One region of the Blautia aquisgranensis genome, then DNA from elsewhere that is predicted to be linked to it. Evidence: riboswitches for the same ligand, from Rfam matches in the RefSeq annotation. Region 1 holds a riboswitch; each other region holds the start of a gene.

Evidence for each region. Region 1 has a riboswitch for cobalamin ahead of WMO28_RS02155 (leucine-rich repeat domain-containing protein). Riboswitches for the same ligand answer to the same signal wherever they lie in the genome.
Region 2: another riboswitch for cobalamin. It lies ahead of WMO28_RS12470 (sirohydrochlorin cobaltochelatase); the one in region 1 lies ahead of WMO28_RS02155 (leucine-rich repeat domain-containing protein).
Region 3: another riboswitch for cobalamin. It lies ahead of WMO28_RS12405 (cysteine-rich small domain-containing protein); the one in region 1 lies ahead of WMO28_RS02155 (leucine-rich repeat domain-containing protein).
Region 4: another riboswitch for cobalamin. It lies ahead of nikB (nickel ABC transporter permease); the one in region 1 lies ahead of WMO28_RS02155 (leucine-rich repeat domain-containing protein).

The regions. Positions count from the first base shown of each region.
Region 1 covers NZ_JBBMEJ010000002.1:37,639-42,773, reverse strand. The annotation lists gene WMO28_RS02165 (amino acid carrier protein) at 1-247, shown strand, start outside; gene WMO28_RS02160 (LOG family protein) at 326-883, opposite strand; gene WMO28_RS02155 (leucine-rich repeat domain-containing protein) at 920-1,759, opposite strand; cobalamin riboswitch at 1,954-2,139, opposite strand; gene WMO28_RS02150 (Ig-like domain-containing protein) at 2,224-5,135, opposite strand, start outside.
Region 2 covers NZ_JBBMEJ010000015.1:60,336-65,470, reverse strand. The annotation lists gene WMO28_RS12475 (NAD(P)/FAD-dependent oxidoreductase) at 1-1,197, shown strand, start outside; cobalamin riboswitch at 1,496-1,670, shown strand; gene WMO28_RS12470 (sirohydrochlorin cobaltochelatase) at 1,829-3,124, shown strand; gene WMO28_RS12465 (hypothetical protein) at 3,348-4,337, shown strand; gene WMO28_RS12460 (ABC transporter substrate-binding protein) at 4,334-5,135, shown strand, end outside.
Region 3 covers NZ_JBBMEJ010000015.1:45,642-50,776, forward strand. The annotation lists gene WMO28_RS12400 (PHP domain-containing protein) at 87-824, shown strand; gene WMO28_RS12405 (cysteine-rich small domain-containing protein) at 1,031-1,345, opposite strand; cobalamin riboswitch at 1,612-1,816, opposite strand; gene WMO28_RS12410 (NlpC/P60 family protein) at 2,000-3,466, opposite strand; gene WMO28_RS12415 (N-acetylmuramoyl-L-alanine amidase family protein) at 3,784-5,135, opposite strand, start outside.
Region 4 covers NZ_JBBMEJ010000010.1:91,634-96,768, forward strand. The annotation lists gene WMO28_RS09710 (ABC transporter substrate-binding protein) at 1-1,134, opposite strand, end outside; gene nikC (nickel transporter permease) at 1,205-2,032, opposite strand; gene nikB (nickel ABC transporter permease) at 2,033-2,971, opposite strand; cobalamin riboswitch at 3,161-3,347, opposite strand; gene WMO28_RS09725 (M14 family metallopeptidase) at 3,617-4,576, opposite strand; gene hisIE (bifunctional phosphoribosyl-AMP cyclohydrolase/phosphoribosyl-ATP diphosphatase HisIE) at 4,713-5,135, opposite strand, start outside.

The DNA.
Region 1 (5,135 bases):
TTACGGTGAAAGATGTCTGGAATACCTGTTCAACAGAAACAAAGCCGCAGTTACAACATACCGCTGGCTGTACATCATCTGCGTATTCATCGGACCATATATGACTGTAGCAGCAGTATGGAACATCGCAGATATCTTCAATGCCCTGATGGCATTCCCGAACCTGATTGCTCTTCTTGCCCTGAGCGGTGTGGTCGTAAAGGAAACAAAAAATTTCTTCAAGAGACATAAAAACTACGAATTCTGATAAAAAAAGACGCAGCTTTTACATTTTTGCCGTGTAAAAGCTGCGTCTTTCTTTTCGGAACCACTGTCGCTTTTGAACTTACAGTTTCCCACCGTAATTCTTATAATTCTCAATATAATCCAGGATCTCCTCCGGATTCTTCATAAACCTGCAAAGTCCCACAACATCCCGTGACATAAATTTCTCAGCTGCCGTATATTCCAGCAGTTCTCTCATACTGTCATAATAGCCTTCGATGTTATAGAGAACGATCGGACGATCGATCCGCCCCAGACTCTTTAATGTCAGGATCTCAAAAAATTCCTCATATGTACCGATTCCTCCGGGTACCACGATCGTAGCATCGGAACGGCTTTCCAGGAGATGTTTTCTCTCTCTCATGGTTTCCGTAAAAATAAACTCCGTACAGTGCTGATACAGCACTCCCGGCTGGTCAAAAAATTTCGGCGAGATTCCAAGGATATAGCCTTTTTCATGGGAAACTCCCCGGGCAGCTGCACCCATCAGGCCAGTCTCACCTCCGCCAAACACAAGCCCGTGACCTCTTTTTGCCATCAGTCGTCCAAGCTCTTCTGTCTTTTCATAATAGATTTTTTTGAGCTCCTCACTGGATGCTCCGTATATGCAGATATTCATGATTTCTTCTCCTCTTTTTTCCAAAATGACACCATCTCAGAAATATTTTACCTCAAATCCATTCTTCCTACAATAGTCATCCACCCTGGTATCTTTTTTACATAAAATCTTTGTTCCTCTGTTGATGATCCACTCTCCAAGAACCTCCGGATCTCCGGAAAATTCTACTGTTTTCAACATACTGCATCCATGAAACGCCCATTTTTCCACAGTTTCCACACTTTGAGGAATTCTGACGTATTCCAGTTCTTTGCATTTCAAAAAAGCACTCTCTCCTATAAAATGCAGATTCTCCGGAAGTTTCAGGTTTTTCAGACCAGTCTGATAAAAAGCTTTTTCTTCTATTTTTTCCACAGACTTCGGTATCTCTATTTCTGACAGCTCTATACATCTGTAAAAGCTCTGTCTTCCAATCTCTCTTACAGTTTCCGGCAGAATAATCTGCGAAAGCTCCCTGCATTCCATAAATGTTTCTTCCGGAATTCTGAAAATCTTTAAATTGTCATCAAAAGAAACCTGCTGTAATCTTTTGCATCCGGAAAAAATCCCTTTTCCCATGCGTTCAACTGTTTTTGAAATCTGAAATTTTCTCAGATTTACGCAACCGGAAAATGCTCCGTTTTTTATTTTTTTCAGTTTTTGCGTATCTACCGTTCTTAGTCTCGTACACCCCGAAAAACTTTCCTTCCCGATTTCTCTTACACAGTCTGAAAAAACTGCCTCCTTGATCCGAATGTTATTTTTCAGTGCCTCATCACCAATCTTTGTATATGGCCATGTGATAACGAGCCGTCTGTCTCCATGCTTATCTGCACAGCCTCTCAGAAATGTTTTTTCTTCATCCTTCTGTAACCGCCACACCAGTGTTTTCTGCATTTTTTACCTCTCAAATAAAAAAACAGGTGCAATATCCCGAAAGATATCGCACCCGTATTATAATCATGTTTTTCTCAAACAATACCATCTGCTACCGCAATATCTCTGAATCCGGAAGCTGTTTTCTCTCCGTAACCCGAAAAAAGGTTCACAAAATAAAACAATCTCCCACTCCATTTATCATTGCGTGTAATAACTGGTAGCAGCTTTAAGCAGGTATCCTGGCTTATGTAATCACGGTCTTTCTCCTTCTCATACAAAATATGTACAATGGATGCAGAAAACCTAAACAAATACAGTAGCACGACTGCCTGGGATTCTAACCCTGTTCCCTCTTGGCTCTGTCGATATAACAGAGAACTTAAAACCGGTAATTGTTGAATTACTTTTCCATATTTAACTGTGCCGAAATTATAACATAATTCTCTTACCGTGGCAATCCTGTATTGACGCAGCCGGATTATTTATTTTACTGTCACCTTGCATTTATAAACTGCTTTTCCTGATTTTACAGTAATAACTGCCGTTCCTTTTTTAAGTCCTTTAATTACTCCTTTAGCATTTACGTAAACAACTTTTTTATTGGAAGAAGTGTATGTGATCTTCTCAGCAGAAGTAATTGGTTTACGTACAGGTTTTAATGTATCCGTTTTTCCTTTTTTCAGAGTAATACTGGATTTCAGGCCTGTAATGGCTGTTGTTCTTACAGTTCCTTTCTGTACGATTACTTTTACTTTTGCTGTCTTTTTACTTGCCAGTGTTACAGTAATATAAGCTGTACCTGTCTTTTTCTGTGCAGTGATCACACCTTTGTTATTTACTTTGACAATAGCTGTATTGCCTGATTTCCAGGATTTTACAGAATCTCCTTTTGCCAGTCCGCTTACTTTCACTTTGTTTGTGGATTTTCCCGGATTCAGCCTGATCTCATATGCATTAAGCTTAATTGTTGCTTTCAGCTTGCTTCCTGAGCTTTTCGTCTCCTTTTTGCCGCATACAGAACAGGTTCTTGTAATCTGTTTTGCTGCAAAGACCGTAGCTGCTTTTGTTGTCTTCCAGGAGCTCCATTTATGAGTCACATGTGCTGCCTTCTGCACAACTACTTTTACTTTTGCTGTTGTCTGACTTGCCAGAGTTACGGTAACATAGGCTGTTCCTGTCTTCTTCTGTGCAGTGATCACACCCTTGTTATCTACTTTCACAATAGCTGTATCACTTGATTTCCAGGATTTTACGGAATCTCCTTTTGCCAGTCCGCTTACTTTTACCTTATCTGTGGACTTTCCTGAAACCAGTTTAATTTCATATGTACTGAGCTTAATCGTTGCTTTCAGCTTGCTTCCTGAGTTTTTCATTTCTGTTTTACCGCATACAGAACAGGTTCTTGTGATCTGTTTTGCAGCAAATACTGTAGCCTCTTTCGTTGTCTTCCAGGAACTCCATTTATGATCTGCAAGTGCTGTAGATTCTGTCTTTTTCTCGCCACACCAGGTACAGGTAAATGTTTTACTTCCTTTTTCCTTACATGTGGACTGCTTTGTAACCACACCTGTATTCCAGCTGTGTTTTGTATGCTCTCCTTTATCCTTAAGATCCCAGTAAGCTGTCTTTTTATTTACAAAACGACTGTACGCATCCAGAGCCTGAAGAGCCTGTACCGTAGACATTTCACTGGATTTCGTCATGGACATGGAATGTGAAAAACCATTGTCACTCTGAATATAGCCGGTCAGATTGGTGATCAGATTCATATTTACAGTTCCAAAATCACCGCTCAACGGATCAATTCCCATAGATGTCAGAGCAAGAAGCACCTGGGCAGTACTTTCTGAAGTTCCATATCCGAAGTCATCACCCATTGTATTTTTCAAATAGGTAAGTGCCTGATCGGAGATTTTTTTTGCTGCTGTATTATGATTTCTGTAAACAGAAAGTGCCTGAAGAGCCATTGCTGTAATATCAGAGCTTCCACCTCTCGCATCGGAAAGACCGATTCCTCCACTTGCTGAATTCTGGAACTTTGCAAGTTCCGCTATAATAGCACCGCGATTCCATTTTGCACCGGAAGGTATCTGAATATCTGCCGCATCCAGTGCAATCAGTGCATAGATCAGTTCATTGGATCCGTTTTTCAGCTTCGGTGAATTATATATCATCTCTGCCAGATTAACACCATTTACATTTGTGATGTCTTTTCCCATGGAAGTTAAAGCAAGTGCTACGCGCTCAATATCCGTAGGTTTCTGGTCTGCGCTCCAGGTTTTTACTGTCTCGCATACAGAGTTATAATATGCATCCAGTTTATCCTGTGCGATCGTCTTTCCGCTACGCGCAAGTGCATATACAGCCCACTCATCTCCATATTTGTAGCCTTTTGTTTCATGAATATCTGCAAGGTATGACGCTGCCTTTTCGATTCCTTCTGAAGCAAGTTTTGTATTATCGGTATCCTGTCCGTCACCTTTTGTTACTGTGATCTTAATTGTCACCGGTTTCGGAGAATTTGTCTGATCCACCGGTGTACCGGTTGCTGTTACTGTGCCTTCTCCAATTCCTGTAATTCTGTAATCGGTTCCGATAAAGTAGCTGTTTGTATCCGGTGCACCATCCTCACGTTTCCAGTAGCCACTTGTTTTCTTTGTGATAACTGCGACACCTTTTTTATCAAATGTCCATTTCATGGACGGATCTGTCACGTTATACCCCTGCTCAGAGAGCTCTCCCACAAAGCTGAGATCAATATCCTGACTCTCTCCTGCTTTTACCGTAACTTCTGTTACAGGTGAAGAAACAGCTGTCAGCGGATTTTTATATACATACTCAACTTCTGAGCTTCCTGTTACAGTACGGGTCTTTCCTGTTTCCGGATCTGTATCTTTAATTTCTGCTGTATAGGTTACTTTTCCGGCCTGCTTGGGAACAAATACCTTAGATCCGTTGCTGTAATATCCAATGGTATCATCACTGCTTTTAATCGTCCAGTCGGAAGCAAAGCTTGCGTTTTCCGGAGTCACTACCGCACTTCCCGGAATCGGATTGAAAGCCACTCTTCCGTCCTCTTCCTGGCCGTCACTGTTTGCGTTTCTTCCGTGGATCACCTGCTGTCCGGACATTCCCACAACAATGGATTCTACCGGCACATAGGTAGATGTCAGGGAAACTGTGGCGGAAATTTCCGGCTGTGCTTTGGAGCTTACCGCGATGGAAGAAGTTCCCGGTTTCACAAATGTGAAAGAGCTGTAGCTTTCTTCATTTTTGATCAGGGTTTCATCAGCTGCTTTGTAACGGAAACTGGAGAAAGCCATATCACTGAATTCTTCTTCTCCCTCATATCTTCCCTGTACCTGAATCTTCTTTGTTTCGGAACCGGCTACCG
Region 2 (5,135 bases), on a different contig from region 1:
ATCATGAAAGGCTTTGGTGGTGCCGGTGCTTTTTCCGATGGAAAATATAACATCACCAATCAGTTTGGCGGAACTCTGTATCAGCATATCGGCAAGGATACTGCCACAGAGCTGATGGAGTATGTAGATAAGCTGAACCTGATGCACGGCGGAGAGGGAACGAAGCTCTATTCCACAACAAACAGTGAGATCCGTAAGCTCTGTCTTCAGAACGGACTGCATCTTCTGGATGCTTCTGTCCGCCATCTTGGAACAGATATCAACTATGTGGTACTGCAGAATCTCTATGAGAAGATGAAGGAGCATGTAGATTTCTATTTTGATGCTTCTGTAGACAAGGTTGAGAAAACAGAGGACGGTTACGCAGTTCTTGTGAATGATCAGCGTTACGAGGGAACTTACTGTATCATTTCCGCAGGACGAAGCGGAAGTAAGTGGATGGAGTCCGTATGTACAGATCTTAAGATCCCGACACTTTCCAACCGTGTGGATATTGGTGTTCGTGTGGAGCTTCCGGCAGAGGTGTTCAGCCGCCTGACTGATGAGCTTTATGAGAGCAAGATCGTTTACCGTACCGAGAAATTCGAGGATATGGTACGTACCTTCTGTATGAATCCGCGAGGCGTTGTCGTTAATGAGAATACCAATGGAATCATCACAGTAAACGGACACAGCTACGAGGATCCGGCCAAACATACCAACAACACCAACTTTGCACTTCTTGTATCCAAGCATTTCTCAGAGCCGTTCCATGACAGTAACGGATATGGCGAGAGTATTGCCAGACTTTCCAATATGCTTGGTGGCGGTGTTATGGTTCAGCGTTTCGGAGATCTGATCCGTGGAAGACGAAGCACAAAAGCCCGTATCGAGGAGAGCTTTGTGACACCGACACTTTCCGCAACACCGGGAGATTTAAGTCTTGTAATGCCGAAACGTATCCTGGATGGAATCATCGAGATGATCTATGCGCTGGATAAGATCGCGCCGGGTACAGCAGACGACGATACACTGCTCTATGGTGTGGAGGTTAAATTCTATAACATGGAAGTTGAAATCGACGAAAATCTGGAGACCTGTCACAAGGGACTTTTCGTTATCGGAGACTGCAGCGGCGTGACCCATTCACTTTCCCATGCATCTGCCAGCGGAATTTATGTGGCCAGATATCTGAAACAGGAATATTTTGGTAAATAAATATAGTGGAATATAAAATCAGGAAAGAGCTTCTTCTTATGTATAGTTATATATGGGAAGGGGCTTTTTCTATTTGGAAATGAACTGCAGGTCTGGTTCTGAAAACAGGACAGGAAATGTAAACTATAAATAAAAAATATAATTTTAAATCAACTATATATTTTTCACATAAATAAAATATATAGTCAGATAATAACTGACAGATTCAAGGTAAAAGCTCCTAATAATCGGACAGTCGGCTTGACATTTATGTAATTTTGTGGTAAAAAAGAGACATCCAGATTAAATTGAATATGTGCAAATGTTATAGCGATAAGGTTGCATCAGATCTGATGCGTAAAAGAGAATCCGGTGGGAATCCGGAACGATACCGTCACTGTGAAAGGGGAGCTGTTTTTGAAACCACTGGGAGACCGGGAAGGAAAAGCAGCGCTGAACCAAGTCAGGAGAACTGCCTTATTGAGAGATCCTAGATTCGCGGTTTACGAATCTGTATTCTCCATAACAATACAGAACTTCTTTTTATGTATTGCGAAGAGAATCCTTTATGTAAGACAGGCGGCCGCGGAGAGCAGCCGTTTTTTGTATGTATCGCAGATCTGGAAAATACATGAAAAGAGGACGATAAGAAATGAAAAGAAAAACTATGTTAGCTCTGATGCTCGCAGTTTCCATGACATGTTCCATGGGTGCAGCTACAACAGCAATGGCAGCAGATGACTCCGCAACAGAGGAGAGTGCTGAGGACACTACAACAGAGACTTCTGATGCAGATAAAGAAGCAGCAGACAACGTAGCTTCCCTGATCGATAAGATTTATGTTCAGGAGAGAACTGATACAACAGATGAGGACTGCAAGGCAGCCAAGGAAGCATGGGATGCACTTACCGACGCACAGAAAGAGCTGGTAGAGGGAGAGAACGCTGATCCGGACTACTTCGGACGTGACACAGGTGATGCTTCCAAGGATGATCCACGTAACCAGGATGAGATCGGAGAGAACGAGCTTCTGGTAGTAAGCTTTGGTACATCCTTCAACGACAGCCGTGCAGAGGATGTCAAAGGAATCGAGGATGCCCTGGCAAAAGCATATCCGGACTGGTCTGTAAGAAGAGCTTTCACAGCACAGATCATCATCAACCATGTTGAGGCAAGAGACGGAGAGAATATTGATAACATGCAGCAGGCACTTGACCGTGCAGTGGCAAATGGTGTTAAGAATCTGGTTGTTCAGCCGACACATCTGATGCATGGCGCAGAGTATGATGAGATGACAGAAGCAATCAACGAATATAAAGATAAATTTGAGTCTGTAGCAATTGCAGAGCCAATGCTTGGTGAGGTTGGTGACGATACAACTGTGATCAACGATGATAAGAAAGCTGTTGCACAGGCTATCACAGATACAGCATGCAAGGAAGCTGGTTTCGACAGCATGGATGCAGCAGCAGAGGCTGGTACAGCATTTGTATTCATGGGACATGGTACTTCCCATACAGCCAATATTACATATGATCAGATGCAGACACAGATGGAAGACCTTGGACTCAAGAACGCTTTCATCGGTACTGTAGAGGGTAAGCCGGAAGATACCGCATGTGATAAGGTTATCGAGAAAGTTAAAGAGGCAGGATACAAGAACGTTGTTCTTCGTCCGCTGATGGTTGTTGCCGGTGACCATGCAAACAACGATATGGCCGGTGATGAGGAGGATTCCTGGAAGAGCCAGTTTACAGCATCCGGAGACTTCGACAAGGTAGACTGCCAGATCGAGGGTCTTGGAAGAATTGAAGCTGTTGAGCAGATCTATGTAGATCATACAAAAGCTGCAATCGATTCTCTTGGAAGCTCCGATGAGTCCGCAGACGCAGATGCTTCTGCAGAGTCTGACGCATCCGCAGATTCCGCTGAGGATTCCGCAGAATAAAAATATATATCTGATCTTCAGTCAGATAAAAATAGAAAATGAATGTAACTGCCCGGAAAGACTAGGAAGACTGTCTTCCGGGCAGATTGCTATTGAAAACAGCGGTTCAGGAGAGTACTGCATGAGACAGGAGCTTATGGAGTGCTTTCCTGAAATGCTGTATATACAAGAAAAATGCTTCATATTAAGAAAATGTTTTACATAAGGAAGGGAGAAACTAATTATGAAAAAACGTTATGTAAATTTGCTTCTTGCAATGGTAAGTGCATCTGCCATGATGCTTGCATCTGTGCCGGTAATGGCAAAAGATGATTCCGCAAAGACAGAATCCAGTGAAGATGCCAAGGCAGAGGACGAGAAGGAGACAGATACTGCCAAAGAAAGCACACTGGAGGATGGTACCTACCAGGCAGAATTTGATACAGACAGCAGTATGTTTCATGTAAACGAGGCAAATGACAAGAAGGGAACACTGACAGTAAAGGATGGAAAAATGACCATTCACGTAAGTCTGGTTTCCAAAAAGATCGTAAATCTTTTCCAGGGAACAGCAGAGGATGCCGAAAAGGACGGAGCCGAGATTATTGAGCCGACCACTGATACTGTGAAATACAGCGATGGTTATACAGAAGAGGTATATGGCTTTGACATCCCGGTACCGGCTATTGACGAGGAGTTTGATGTGGCAATCCTCGGTGAGAAGGGAAAATGGTACGACCATAAGGTCAGCGTCAAGAATCCGGAAAAGGATGATACAGCAGCAGAAGAGACAACGGAAGCATCTGATAAAAAAGAAGAAAAATCCGATGATGCGAAGGAAGACAAGAGCACAGACAGCAAGAAATCTGCTGAAAAATCCGACGGTAAGAAGCTGGAAGACCTGAAGCTTGAGGACGGAACTTATGAAACAGATGTAACACTTGCCGGCGGTTCAGGAAGAGCAACGGTAGAGTCTCCTGCAAAAATAGAGATTAAGGACAAGGAAGCCACAGCAACCATCATCTGGAGCAGCCCGAATTATGATTATATGATCGTTGACGGCGAGAAATACACACCGGTAAACAAAGACGGAAATTCCACATTTGAGATTCCGGTCACCGTTTTTGATGCAGAGATGGAAGTGACAGCAGATACCGTAGCCATGAGTACACCTCATGAGATCGACTACACGCTGACCTTTGATTCCACATCCATGAAAAAGGCAGAAAAATGAAAAAAATAATTAAATATCTGGTTCTGACAATGCTTCTTGTTCTGGGAATGACCGTGGGAGTGCAGGCCGCAGAGACAGAACATAAACCGACAGAGATTAAGGATCTTACTTTTGATCACAGCATGGAGCTTTCTTATGCAAAGGAATTCAATGTGGATTATTACGAGGGAGGTTACGCACTGATCACTATTGATCAGGAAGGACAGTTTCTGGTAGTTCCGGAAGGAAAAGAAGCACCGGAAGGCCTGCCTTCGGATATTGTAGTTCTGAAACAGCCGATCAGCAATATTTATATGGTTGCGACTTCTGCCATGGATCTTTTTCGTGCCATTGACGGAATCGACAGCATCCATCTCTCCGGAACGAAGGAGGATGGCTGGTATATCCAGGAAGCCAAAGATGCCATGAAGCAGAAGAAGATGATCTACGCAGGCAAATATAGCGCGCCGGATTATGAGCTGATCCTTAATGAAGGCTGCGACCTGGCAATCGAGTCAACCATGATTCATCACAATCCGGAGGTGGAAGAGAAGCTGGAACAGTTCGGAATTCCGGTTCTTGTGGAGCGTTCCAGTTACGAGAGCCATCCACTTGGAAGAACAGAGTGGATGAAGCTTTACGCCGTTCTCCTTGGAAAAGAAGACCTTGCAGAAAAAGCTTTCAAGGAACAGACAGACAAGTTGGATAAGGTCCTCACAGCGGACAAGACGGATAAGACCGTAGCGTTCTTTTACATCAATTCCACAGGTGCTGTGAATGTAAGAAAGAGCGGAGATTATGTTTCCGAGATGATCTCCC
Region 3 (5,135 bases), on a different contig from region 1:
CTCTGCCATACTTGTTTTATCAGAATTCATTAGAAAACATATCCGTTCCCAATACAGGAAACGAACTGTAAAAGAGGTGTATTTTTATGTATCTTTCCGATATGCACACCCATTCCATTGCCAGCGGACATGGCACGGAATGCACGATCACCAACATGGCGCGGGCTGCCGCAAAAAAAGGGCTCCGTCTTCTTGGCATCACGGATCACGGTCCCGGAACGCTGGCTGCCGGAACTTCTTCTTATTTCCGCAGTCTCACCTACTCTCCGAAGGAGCATTTCGGAGTTGAGCTTCTCTACGGGATCGAGCTGAACATTCTTGACCGGAATGGCACCGTAGATCTGAATCAGGAATTATTAGGTAAACTTGACTATGCAATCGCCAGCATGCACAGCTGGAACTACCGCTGTGGTACCCGTAACGAGAACACTGAAGCTTTTATCAATGTAATGAAAAATCCCTGTGTCAAGATCCTGGGACATAGTGATAATACTCATTATCCTGTTAATTATGATATCCTTGCCAGAGCCGCAAAAGCAACCGGCACGATCTTTGAGATCAACGAAGCATCCCTGGCGCCTTACGGATATCGCGGGGATACCAGAGAAAACTGTTTCGAGATCCTGCGCTGCTGCCGCAAATATGATCTCCCGCTGCTTCTTTCCAGTGACAGCCACGGGCCGGAACACATCGGCGACTTTACATATGCTGCTGATTTTGTTCATCAGGCCATGTTTCCGGAGCGTCTGATCCTGAACAATCAACTTCCACGGCTGAAGGTATTTTTGCAGACGCATGAAGATTCTGTTCTTTCACAATTGTAAATCTCTGCAAAAAATTTCAGCAGCTTCCTGTACTGATTTTCCAATAGTCCTGTGAGAGCCAGGCTGACATTTTTTTGTCAGTACCGGCTCTTTTCATTTGATGCTGCAGCATATTTCGTATTCTTTAACGCATCAAAAAAGCCAGGTCGACATTTTTCCTCGTCAACACTGGCTTTTATATACCCACTTCTTATATTTATCATACCTTAATACGGTTTCTTCACATTCTCTTCCGTATTCTCTCTCTGCTTACGCACAAGATCTGCAAGTTCTTTATACTTACCTGTAATATATCCGTAATTTTCTCTTCTGTGTGGAAGCTTACATCTGGAGCAGTCCTTGATGCCGCTGTCCAGGAACCGGAAATTACCGCCGCATTTATCTCCCAGCGCATATAACGGGCAATAGCAGAACAGGCAGTTAAAATTGTCCGGGTCTGCTCCCGTATGGCATGGAAAATACTCACATTTCTTATGACTGTAATAAGAAAATTCCTTGCCCTCCCAATATGGTTTTGCCATGACCACAACCTCCTCCCAAGGTTATGCACTCATGATTTTTCCCATAAAAAAAGAGGTAGCGATGCCACCCCGGGGTAGAAATATAATCCGTTCATGAGTGCGCGGAGGGAACGAATGTATCCGGAGTAGTATCGCCTGCCATTTAATCATGTATAATTCATATGAACAGGCGCATTCCATAAAAAAATGCCTACTCTCGTAAAAAAGTAGACAACGTTCCAGGGGTGCGGAGTCCCTGAAATGGTTGTTACACTTTACACGGAAGTTTAACCTCGCCATAACAAGCAGGTTTCCTGGCTCCGGGATCATCGCTCCTCTCTCCTTCTCATACTTACGTACAATGGATTCTGAGATTCGCTCCTCCGTTACAGTGACCGGATCGCTCAGGTTTCTCACCTGATTCCCTTTTCTGCTGGTCTCTGATAATTATCAGATAACTGTCAGACACCCTCAGCACTTGCTATGTTCAATATGGAATTATACTGACATTATAATAACACCATGTTAATTCTGTGTCAATACCATTTGCTTATTTTTTTGAAGTTTTTCAACAATATATAAAATCACGCAAAAACAGCCCGATGAATTGCTTTGGCTTTTCACCGGGCTGCTGTATTTCTTAATTCAGGCTGATATTTATCTGTCTCTTTTTTCTTATACGAGACGTCTTACAGATACGATTGTTCTGTATGTAGCGTCATTGCTGACCTTGATACCATCCTGGGAATTGGAAGCATGAACAATCTGACCGTCACCCATATAGATAGCAACATGTCCGCCGTAGCAGATCAGATCTCCTGGCTGTGCATCTGCGTAAGATACCTCTGTACCTGCATTCTGCTGCTCATACGATGTTCTCGGAAGGCTTACGCCAAAGTTCGCATATACGCTCTGCACAAAACCGGAGCAGTCTGCACCGTTGGTAAGGCTTGTTCCGCCCCATACATACGGATTACCTACAAACTGTGTTGCATAATCTACAACAGATGAACCGGATCCGCTGCTGTAGGAAGAAGAGCTTTCGCTGTCAGAAGAAGTATCTTCTGAATTATCCTCTGACGCATCTGCTGCTGTTTCTCCGCCTTCATCGTAATCAGCATTGTCTTCTGCTGTATCTGTATTATCACCATCAGTATTACCGGACTCATCTGTTATCACATTGCCATCCTCATCATACTGAACATCTTCATTTTCCCCGGCATCCGTATCTTCATCTGTGTTCTCGATCACATTGCCGTCCTCATCGTACTGAACATCTTCGCTCGCATCTGCTTCATTCTGCTGCGCCTCAGCCTCTGCCTGACGTCTTGCTTCTTCCTCAGCCTCTGCCTGTGCTCTTGCAGCCGCTTCAGCTTCTGCCTGACGTCTCGCTTCCTCCTCAGCAGCAATACGCTCTGCCTCTAATCTCTGAAGCTCTGCTGTCTGCTCTGCAAGAAGATTCGCATAATCAGTAGCCTGCTGCTGTGCATAAGCGATCTCATTATCATAATCTGCAGATGTTGCACGTTTCTCATCCAGCTGTGCCTGAAGATTCTGGGACTCTGCCTCATATTCCTGCTTCATTCCCTCGAGTTCAGCCTTCTCCTGTGTATACTGTGCTTCCAGGCTGGCTACCTGCTCGATTGTGTTGGAATATTTCTCAAGGCTCTTTCTGTCCTGCTCATATGTCTTCTGTGTATACTCAGCTCTCGTAAGAAGCTCAGACAGATTCTCGGCATTGAGCATCATCTGAAACCACGCATCATCTCCACCTTTCTCATAAAGGTACTGAATACGTTTCTTCATCGCCCCATACTGCTTCTCCTTAGCATTCTTCGCTTTCTCAAGGTTAGTCTGTGTAGATGCAATGTCGGCTTCTTTATTGGAGATATCTCCTTCCAGCGTCTGAATCGAAACCATCACGTTTACAAGATTCGCGTCTAGAGTTGAAATTTCGCCTTCAATCTGCGATTTCTGTGCAGAAAGCTCATCCAGTCTGGAATATGTTGCATTCAACTGCTCGTTGGTTGCATCCATCTCCTGCTGAAGTGCTGCTTCATCTTCTCTTGTTGCGCTTACGCTGACTACCTGTGCTCCGCTGATGATGAGCGCCAGTGTCAAACATAATATTCTTTTCTTCATGACTGTTCACCCTCGCAATCTGATTCTGAATTCTGATTATATGGCGGATATTCCTGATCCGCTCTACTACCTATTCATGTCTGCTGTTATTTCATCTGTCAGCAGTTCATGTAATATTTCTGAAATATCTTGTTTCAATCTTTGTATATATTAACACAGTGTTATTTGGATTGCAAGGATTTTCTATTATTTAGTTTAAAATTTTGTAACATTTATTAATGTTTTCGACATTAAAAATGGAAAAATCCTGTTTCTCAAGGATTTTCCCATTTTGTTTGTTACATATTTTTTTCATTTTTTCACAAGATCTGTACAGATCAGAACAGATCTGCAAGAATCTGATTCGCAGTTTTATTCAGATATCCGTCCGGATCAGAAAGTGTGTTTCTGTTCCATCTGAAATATGCTCCGTTACGAATGTAATTGCCGCTTGACTCATGATAATCATATTTAGCTGCGCCCGGATACTTGGCCATGTAAAGTTCTGCAAGTTTGATTGCCTGGCTTCCATAGGTTCCATTTGGTGTCGGTGTACCGGAAATCTGAACACCTGCATTCGGTGTACAATGCAGAATTACAACACTCTTATCTGCACACTGTCCGAGAACCATCCATGTATGACCATCATTATATCCGATATCTCCAGGATAAAGCTTATATCCTGAGCTTGCAAGCGATGCCTGGGAAACAATAGTTCCCAATCCCTTTCCTGTGTACAGCGATCCGATATCTCCTGAAACTGTTGTGTACATTACTCCACCGGATTTGTTCTGCATAATCTGATAAACAGACCAGCCTACATATCCGGAACAGTCAAGACCTTTCTGCTCTGTACTCTCGCTGAGATCCATATAATATCTGTAATTATAGGAACTGGAATTGCTGTTATACCATTCTTTCCATCTGGAACTTACACCCTTTCGGGTCGCATCAGACCAGTTATGTCCGCCACCCCATACATACAAGGTCTGTCCCACAGGCTTCAGCGCATTAGCCAGGAAATTTTTGATCGTCTTTGTTCCTGTGGAAGTCGCCGTACCCGGGTTATTATTCACCTGAAGAATTCCACTGCTGCTGAATGTATACTGTTTTCCGCCAATCGTCTTCGTACCTGTCGCCATCACACCGGTAGAAGTATCAAAATAATATTTATGTCCTTTGGCTTCATTCTCCACCCAGCCGGTGGCCATATATCCGCTTCCTTTGTAAAAATAATATGTATTGCTGCCAATTTTTTTGAAGCCTTTATACATCGCACCTGTGCTCGGATCAAAATAACGTTTCTGTGACTTGGAATTTGTTGCCCAACCGGTAGCCATAAAACACTTACTTGTGAAATATCTGGTCACCTGCTTGGAATCTGTAAGAAATTTACTCTTGGCCGCAATACCGGAACCATTGTAAAAATAATATTTCTTCTTACTGATTGTAGCCCACTTGGTCGTCATATAACCGGTACTTTTGTTAAAATAACGGGTATTCTTCTTGCTGTCAGTAATCCATCCGGTAGCCATATAACCTTTCGCCCCGTTGGCATTATAGAAATAACGTTTGCCCTTACTATCCTTTACCCAGCCCTTTACCTGTACTCCTGTGGACGCATTAAAGTAATACTTCTTGCCATTGAGAGTAAGCCAGCCTTTTACTTTCTTACCGCTCTTGTAATAAT
Region 4 (5,135 bases), on a different contig from region 1:
TACACCAAGCTCCGCACGGCTTGTATAAATAACGAAATCAAGAACAAGCGGATCTCCGTCCGGAGTCTCTACAAATCCGTCACCATCAACATCTTTGTATCCAGCCTCCTCAAGAATCTTCTTAGCGCCATCCGGATCATAAGCATTCTCATCATTCAGCTCATCAAAACCAAAATCAAGTGTTGGCGGAACCGGAGCTTTACCAGCTGTTGCGCCACCCTCAAGAAGAGTGTTACAGTATGTTTCTTTGTCAAGACCGCGAAGAAGTGCCTGGCGAAGTGCTTTGTCGCTGAGAGCACGTCCCTCACTCTGGTTCATAAATGCATATGTGGAACGAAGAGACTGAAGCTCCTGGATCTCATAGTTATCATTTCCCTCGAACTCTACCAGGTTCTCTGTTTTCAGGTTGTAAGCGATATCGATCTCGCCTGTCTGAAGAGCCATAGAACGTGTTGTCTGGTCATCAACACATTTCAGTGTAACTTTGTCAAGTGGGACTTCGCCATCCCAGTAATTCTCATTTTTTACTACAACACAGGAATCTGTCGGGCTGAAAGACTCTACTGCGTAAGGACCTGTACAGATTGGTCCCTCCATTGCAAATGTGGAGTCATCTACATTTGTATCAACGATCAGGAACAACGGGTCTGCAAGACATCCTGCCATGTTTGCATTGGCTCTGTTAAGATGGAACACAAGGTTCTGTCCGTCAACTTCGATACTGTCAAGATCAAAGAACTCTGGAACACGATCGCTCTTCTCAGCAGTACGCTCGATGGAAGCCTTAACCATCTCTGGTGTCATGTCATCTCCATTGGAGAATTTTACACCCTCACGAATCTTAAATGTCCATGTTTTTCCATCGTCACTGTTCTCCCACTCTTCTGCAAGACATGGAACGATCTCACCGTTTTCATCGAATTTTGTGAGGCACTCACCGATCGCATAACGGGAAACTACCCAGCTGAAATACTGCTCTGTCGGCTCCAGTGTATCTGCGAAGCTTGTTACTCCGATAGTGATCTCTTTATCACTGTTTTTGTCACCTTTCGCCTGAGCCATTGTTGTCATGGAAAAAGTCATCATGCATGCAAGTGTAGCAGCCAGCACTTTTTTTACTACGTTATTTCTCATTTCATCCTCCTAAAGATAAATACTAACTATTGGGTGTTGGTTTGTTACATAAAATTACGGTTTGGTTTATTTAATCCTGACGCGGATCCAGTACATCACGGATGCTGTCTCCAAGCATGTTGAAAACAACAACACAGATCACGATTGCGATACCAGGATAGATCATAAGCCATGGCGCTTTTGCCATGTAGGTTCTTCCTTCGTTAAGCATCAGTCCCCACTCCGGTGTCGGTGCTGTTGCACCAAATCCCAGGAATGAAAGGGAAGCCAGCTCCAGCATCATGGTTCCGATATCTGCTGCCGCAGTTACCACCATCTGTGTAACCATGTTCGGAAGAACGTGAACAAGAAGAATTTTCCATGTTTTCGTTCCGTTTACAACTGCTGCCTCTATATAAAGACTCTTCTTGACTTTTAAAACCATACTTCTTGCAAGACGGGCATACTTTGTCCAGCTTACAGCCGCGATGGAGATAACGGCATTCACAAGGTTCGGTCCAAGCATACCGGCAATGGCGATAGCCAGTACAAGACCCGGGAAGGAGATCATCATATCTGCGATACGCATGATAACTGCGTCAACAACGCCGCCGAAATATCCGGCGATGACTCCTAAAAATGTACCGATCACAAAAATCACTGCAACCAGGCATAAGGTCATGATAAGAGAAGTTCTTGTTCCGAAGATAACACGGGACAGAAGATCTCGGCCAAGCTTATCTGTTCCAAAAGGATGTGCAGAGCTTGGTTCCTGCAGTGATTCGGTCATAACTGCATCCAGCGGATCATACGGGGCAAGCTGCGGAGCAAAAATCGCAACGCCGATCACCACAAGACCCAGAATAAAGAAAAGAGTAAACTGCTTATTTTCTTTAAATACTTGTAATACCTTTTTCAATTATCTATCCTCCTTAAGTCTTGGATCGAGATAAGTATAGGACAGATCCACAAGCAGGTTAATGCACATGTAGAGAATTGCGATCCACAGTACATAGCCCTGTACAAGAGGATAGTCTCTGCAGGAAATAGCTTTTACAGCCATATTTCCCATTCCAGGCCAGTTGTAAATGATCTCTACAACTGCAGTACCTCCAAGAAGACTTCCAAGGGAAAGTCCCAGAAGCGTTACCAGCGGAAGCATTACATTCGGAAGAACATGCTTCCAGAGAATCACACTTTCTTTGATTCCACGCATTCTGGCACCAGTTACATAATCCTGATGAAGTTCCTCAAGCACAGCACTTCTTACCTGACGGGTATATTTCGCAGACATGGCAAGTGCAAGAGTCAGCGCCGGAAGGATCATGGATTTAAAATCGGTACTTCCTCCTGCTACATTGATCCATCGAAGCTGCACACCAAAAATACTGAGAAGAATAAGTCCCAGCCAGAAGCTTGGTACGGATACTCCGACGAAAGTGATACCTCTTACAAAATAGTCCGGGAATTTATTCTGATATACAGCTGCCAGAATTCCCAGTGGTATGGAAATGATGACCATCATAAGAAGTGCCAGAAGCGACATCTTAAGTGTTGGCCAGAAACAGGATACCAGCTTATCTGTTACCGGCATTTTGAAAGAATAGGACTGTCCCATATCTCCTGTAACAACACCTTTCAGCCAGGAACCATACTGTACAAGAAACGGCTGGTCAAGACCAAGCTCATGTCTCGTTTGCTCCAGAAGCTCCGGTGTCGGAAGATTACCACACTCTGTCAGCATGATCTCCGCAGGATCACCAGGTGACAGGTAGGTCAGTCCAAATGTGAAAAAGCTGATTCCAAATAATACGATGATGATCTGGAGAAATCTTTTTCCTACTTGTTTCTTTGTCACGTTTTACTCCTTTCCTCATTTGTTGCGATTTTTAACACAGCCGTTCTGTCGAAAAGTAAGTATCAGATCAGTAAATATAGGGGACTCTAATATGCAGAATTTGCATGAAAAATTAAGAAATACGCACAAAAAAAGCCCGTGACGAAATAACGGGCACAAAAAGCATGCTTCCTATCTTCCGTAAGAATCATTCCTGGACAATTGCAAGCAGGTCTCCTGACTAAGGCTCCTTACCCTCAGACACCTTCCCGGCTCTATTACGCGCACCAGGCCAGTGGCATTCATCTGAGGATTCCCCATTACAGTGACGGGATCGTACCGGATTTACACCGGTTTCCCTATTAATCCTTGCGGAACTTGCAACGACTGATATGAAAAATCAGCAAATGCTATTAAATTACGGATTTATTATATTATAGAGAATGTTTCCTGTCTATAGAAAAATGTTAATTTTTTTTAAATCTTTTAACTTTTTCGTTGAATTTTCGGAAATATACCTATACCCTGTTGGGTATTTTACATAAAATACAGATACCCCATTATGTATATTGCACAAAATATCCTGTCTGAGCAAAAAAGCCTATGTTTAACTGCGTTCAATTCTCAACAGAATTTCAAAGTTAAACATAGGTTTTTGGGTTAAGATCAGGTCAAAGTTTCTGTGATCGCGGCATATGCGATCATTGGACCGTCCTCGATAATATTTAAACTTGCTGTCTGATAAAGTACTACTCCATTCTCAGTAGCAATGGAAGTATAAAGAATGTTTCCATGATAATCTCTCAGCTCTCCTAAATCTTCTCCCTTGAAGAAATATTCACCCGGCTTCTTGGACGGATACCAGCATCCGGTATACGGCGCATATTCGTAAACAACATTCTCAAGAAGCATCTGACGATAATGTTTCAGACCGTGACATTTTTTTCCCTGAAGGTGAAGCACCAGATGGCGTACATCCCGCTTATCCTGTTCCACCTCTTCCCAGGTCCAATAGCTCTGCCCGCCACGTTCAATGAGAATACTAGGGATTCCAAGAGAAGCTGCGTAATTGTAAGCACCACCTGTCGCAGTTGTAGAGCGAACTACATATTTCACGCCAATGTGTCTTGCCATATGGAGGGAAGCATCTGCTGTTTCATCATCCACAACACCTACATAATATACATATGGATGCAGCTGTTCATATCCGTCACCACTGTGAAGATCAATATAATAATCTGTTATAGAAAAAAGCTTCGTTACCATTGTATGGGCGATACGGTCAGCAGCTGTTCCGTTCGGGTCTCCCGGGAATACACGGTTCAGATTCTTGCCATCCTCGTAAACCATACTCATGGTCCTGTGCTCAAATCCGCTGACATTGACAAGAGGAATCACGATCACATTTCCCTTCAGATCCTCTGGCTGAAACTCTTTAGCCAGTTCCATGGCAGCCTGAATTCCTACGTATTCCGCACTATGTACACCTGCTGTGATCAGAATCGTCGGTCCATCCTCCACTCCGCAGATCACAGTTGCCGGCATGCTCATGCCACCTCCTGTGATTTTGATCTCACCCTGTGCTTTCTCTCCCTTTTCTATCACCCAGTCATCAATTTTGATCATTGGCCGTTTTCCTTTCTTTTATCTCTGTATTTCCGCACTCATTTTGAGTAAGTATATCATGCCTAACCGAACTTGTACATGAAAACCTTCCAGAATTTCTCTGAATTCGCGAAAATACTTTTAAAAGGAACATTTTTTATCTCTTGGAAAGCTCACTGGTAATGTCTTCCCAGCTGACGCCCTTTTCTACCATAAGAACCATCATATGATAAAGAAAATCCGAAATCTCATATTTTACTTCTTCTTTATCCGGATTCTTAGCCGCAATGACGATCTCTGTGCATTCCTCTCCGACTTTTTTGAGGATCTTATCGATTCCCTTGTCAAAAAGATAACTCGTATAGGAACCTTCCTTCGGATTTTCCCTTCGGTCTGCGATCACATCGTATACCTTCTGGAATACATGAAGAGGATTGGTATCATTGTATTCCTTCTGCACCAGAGGCTTAAAGAAGCAGGTACGGTTTCCGGTATGGCAGGCAGCACCAATCTGATCCACCTTTGCAAGGATGGTGTCATTATCACAGTCAATAGTCAGAGATTTCACATACTGTACATG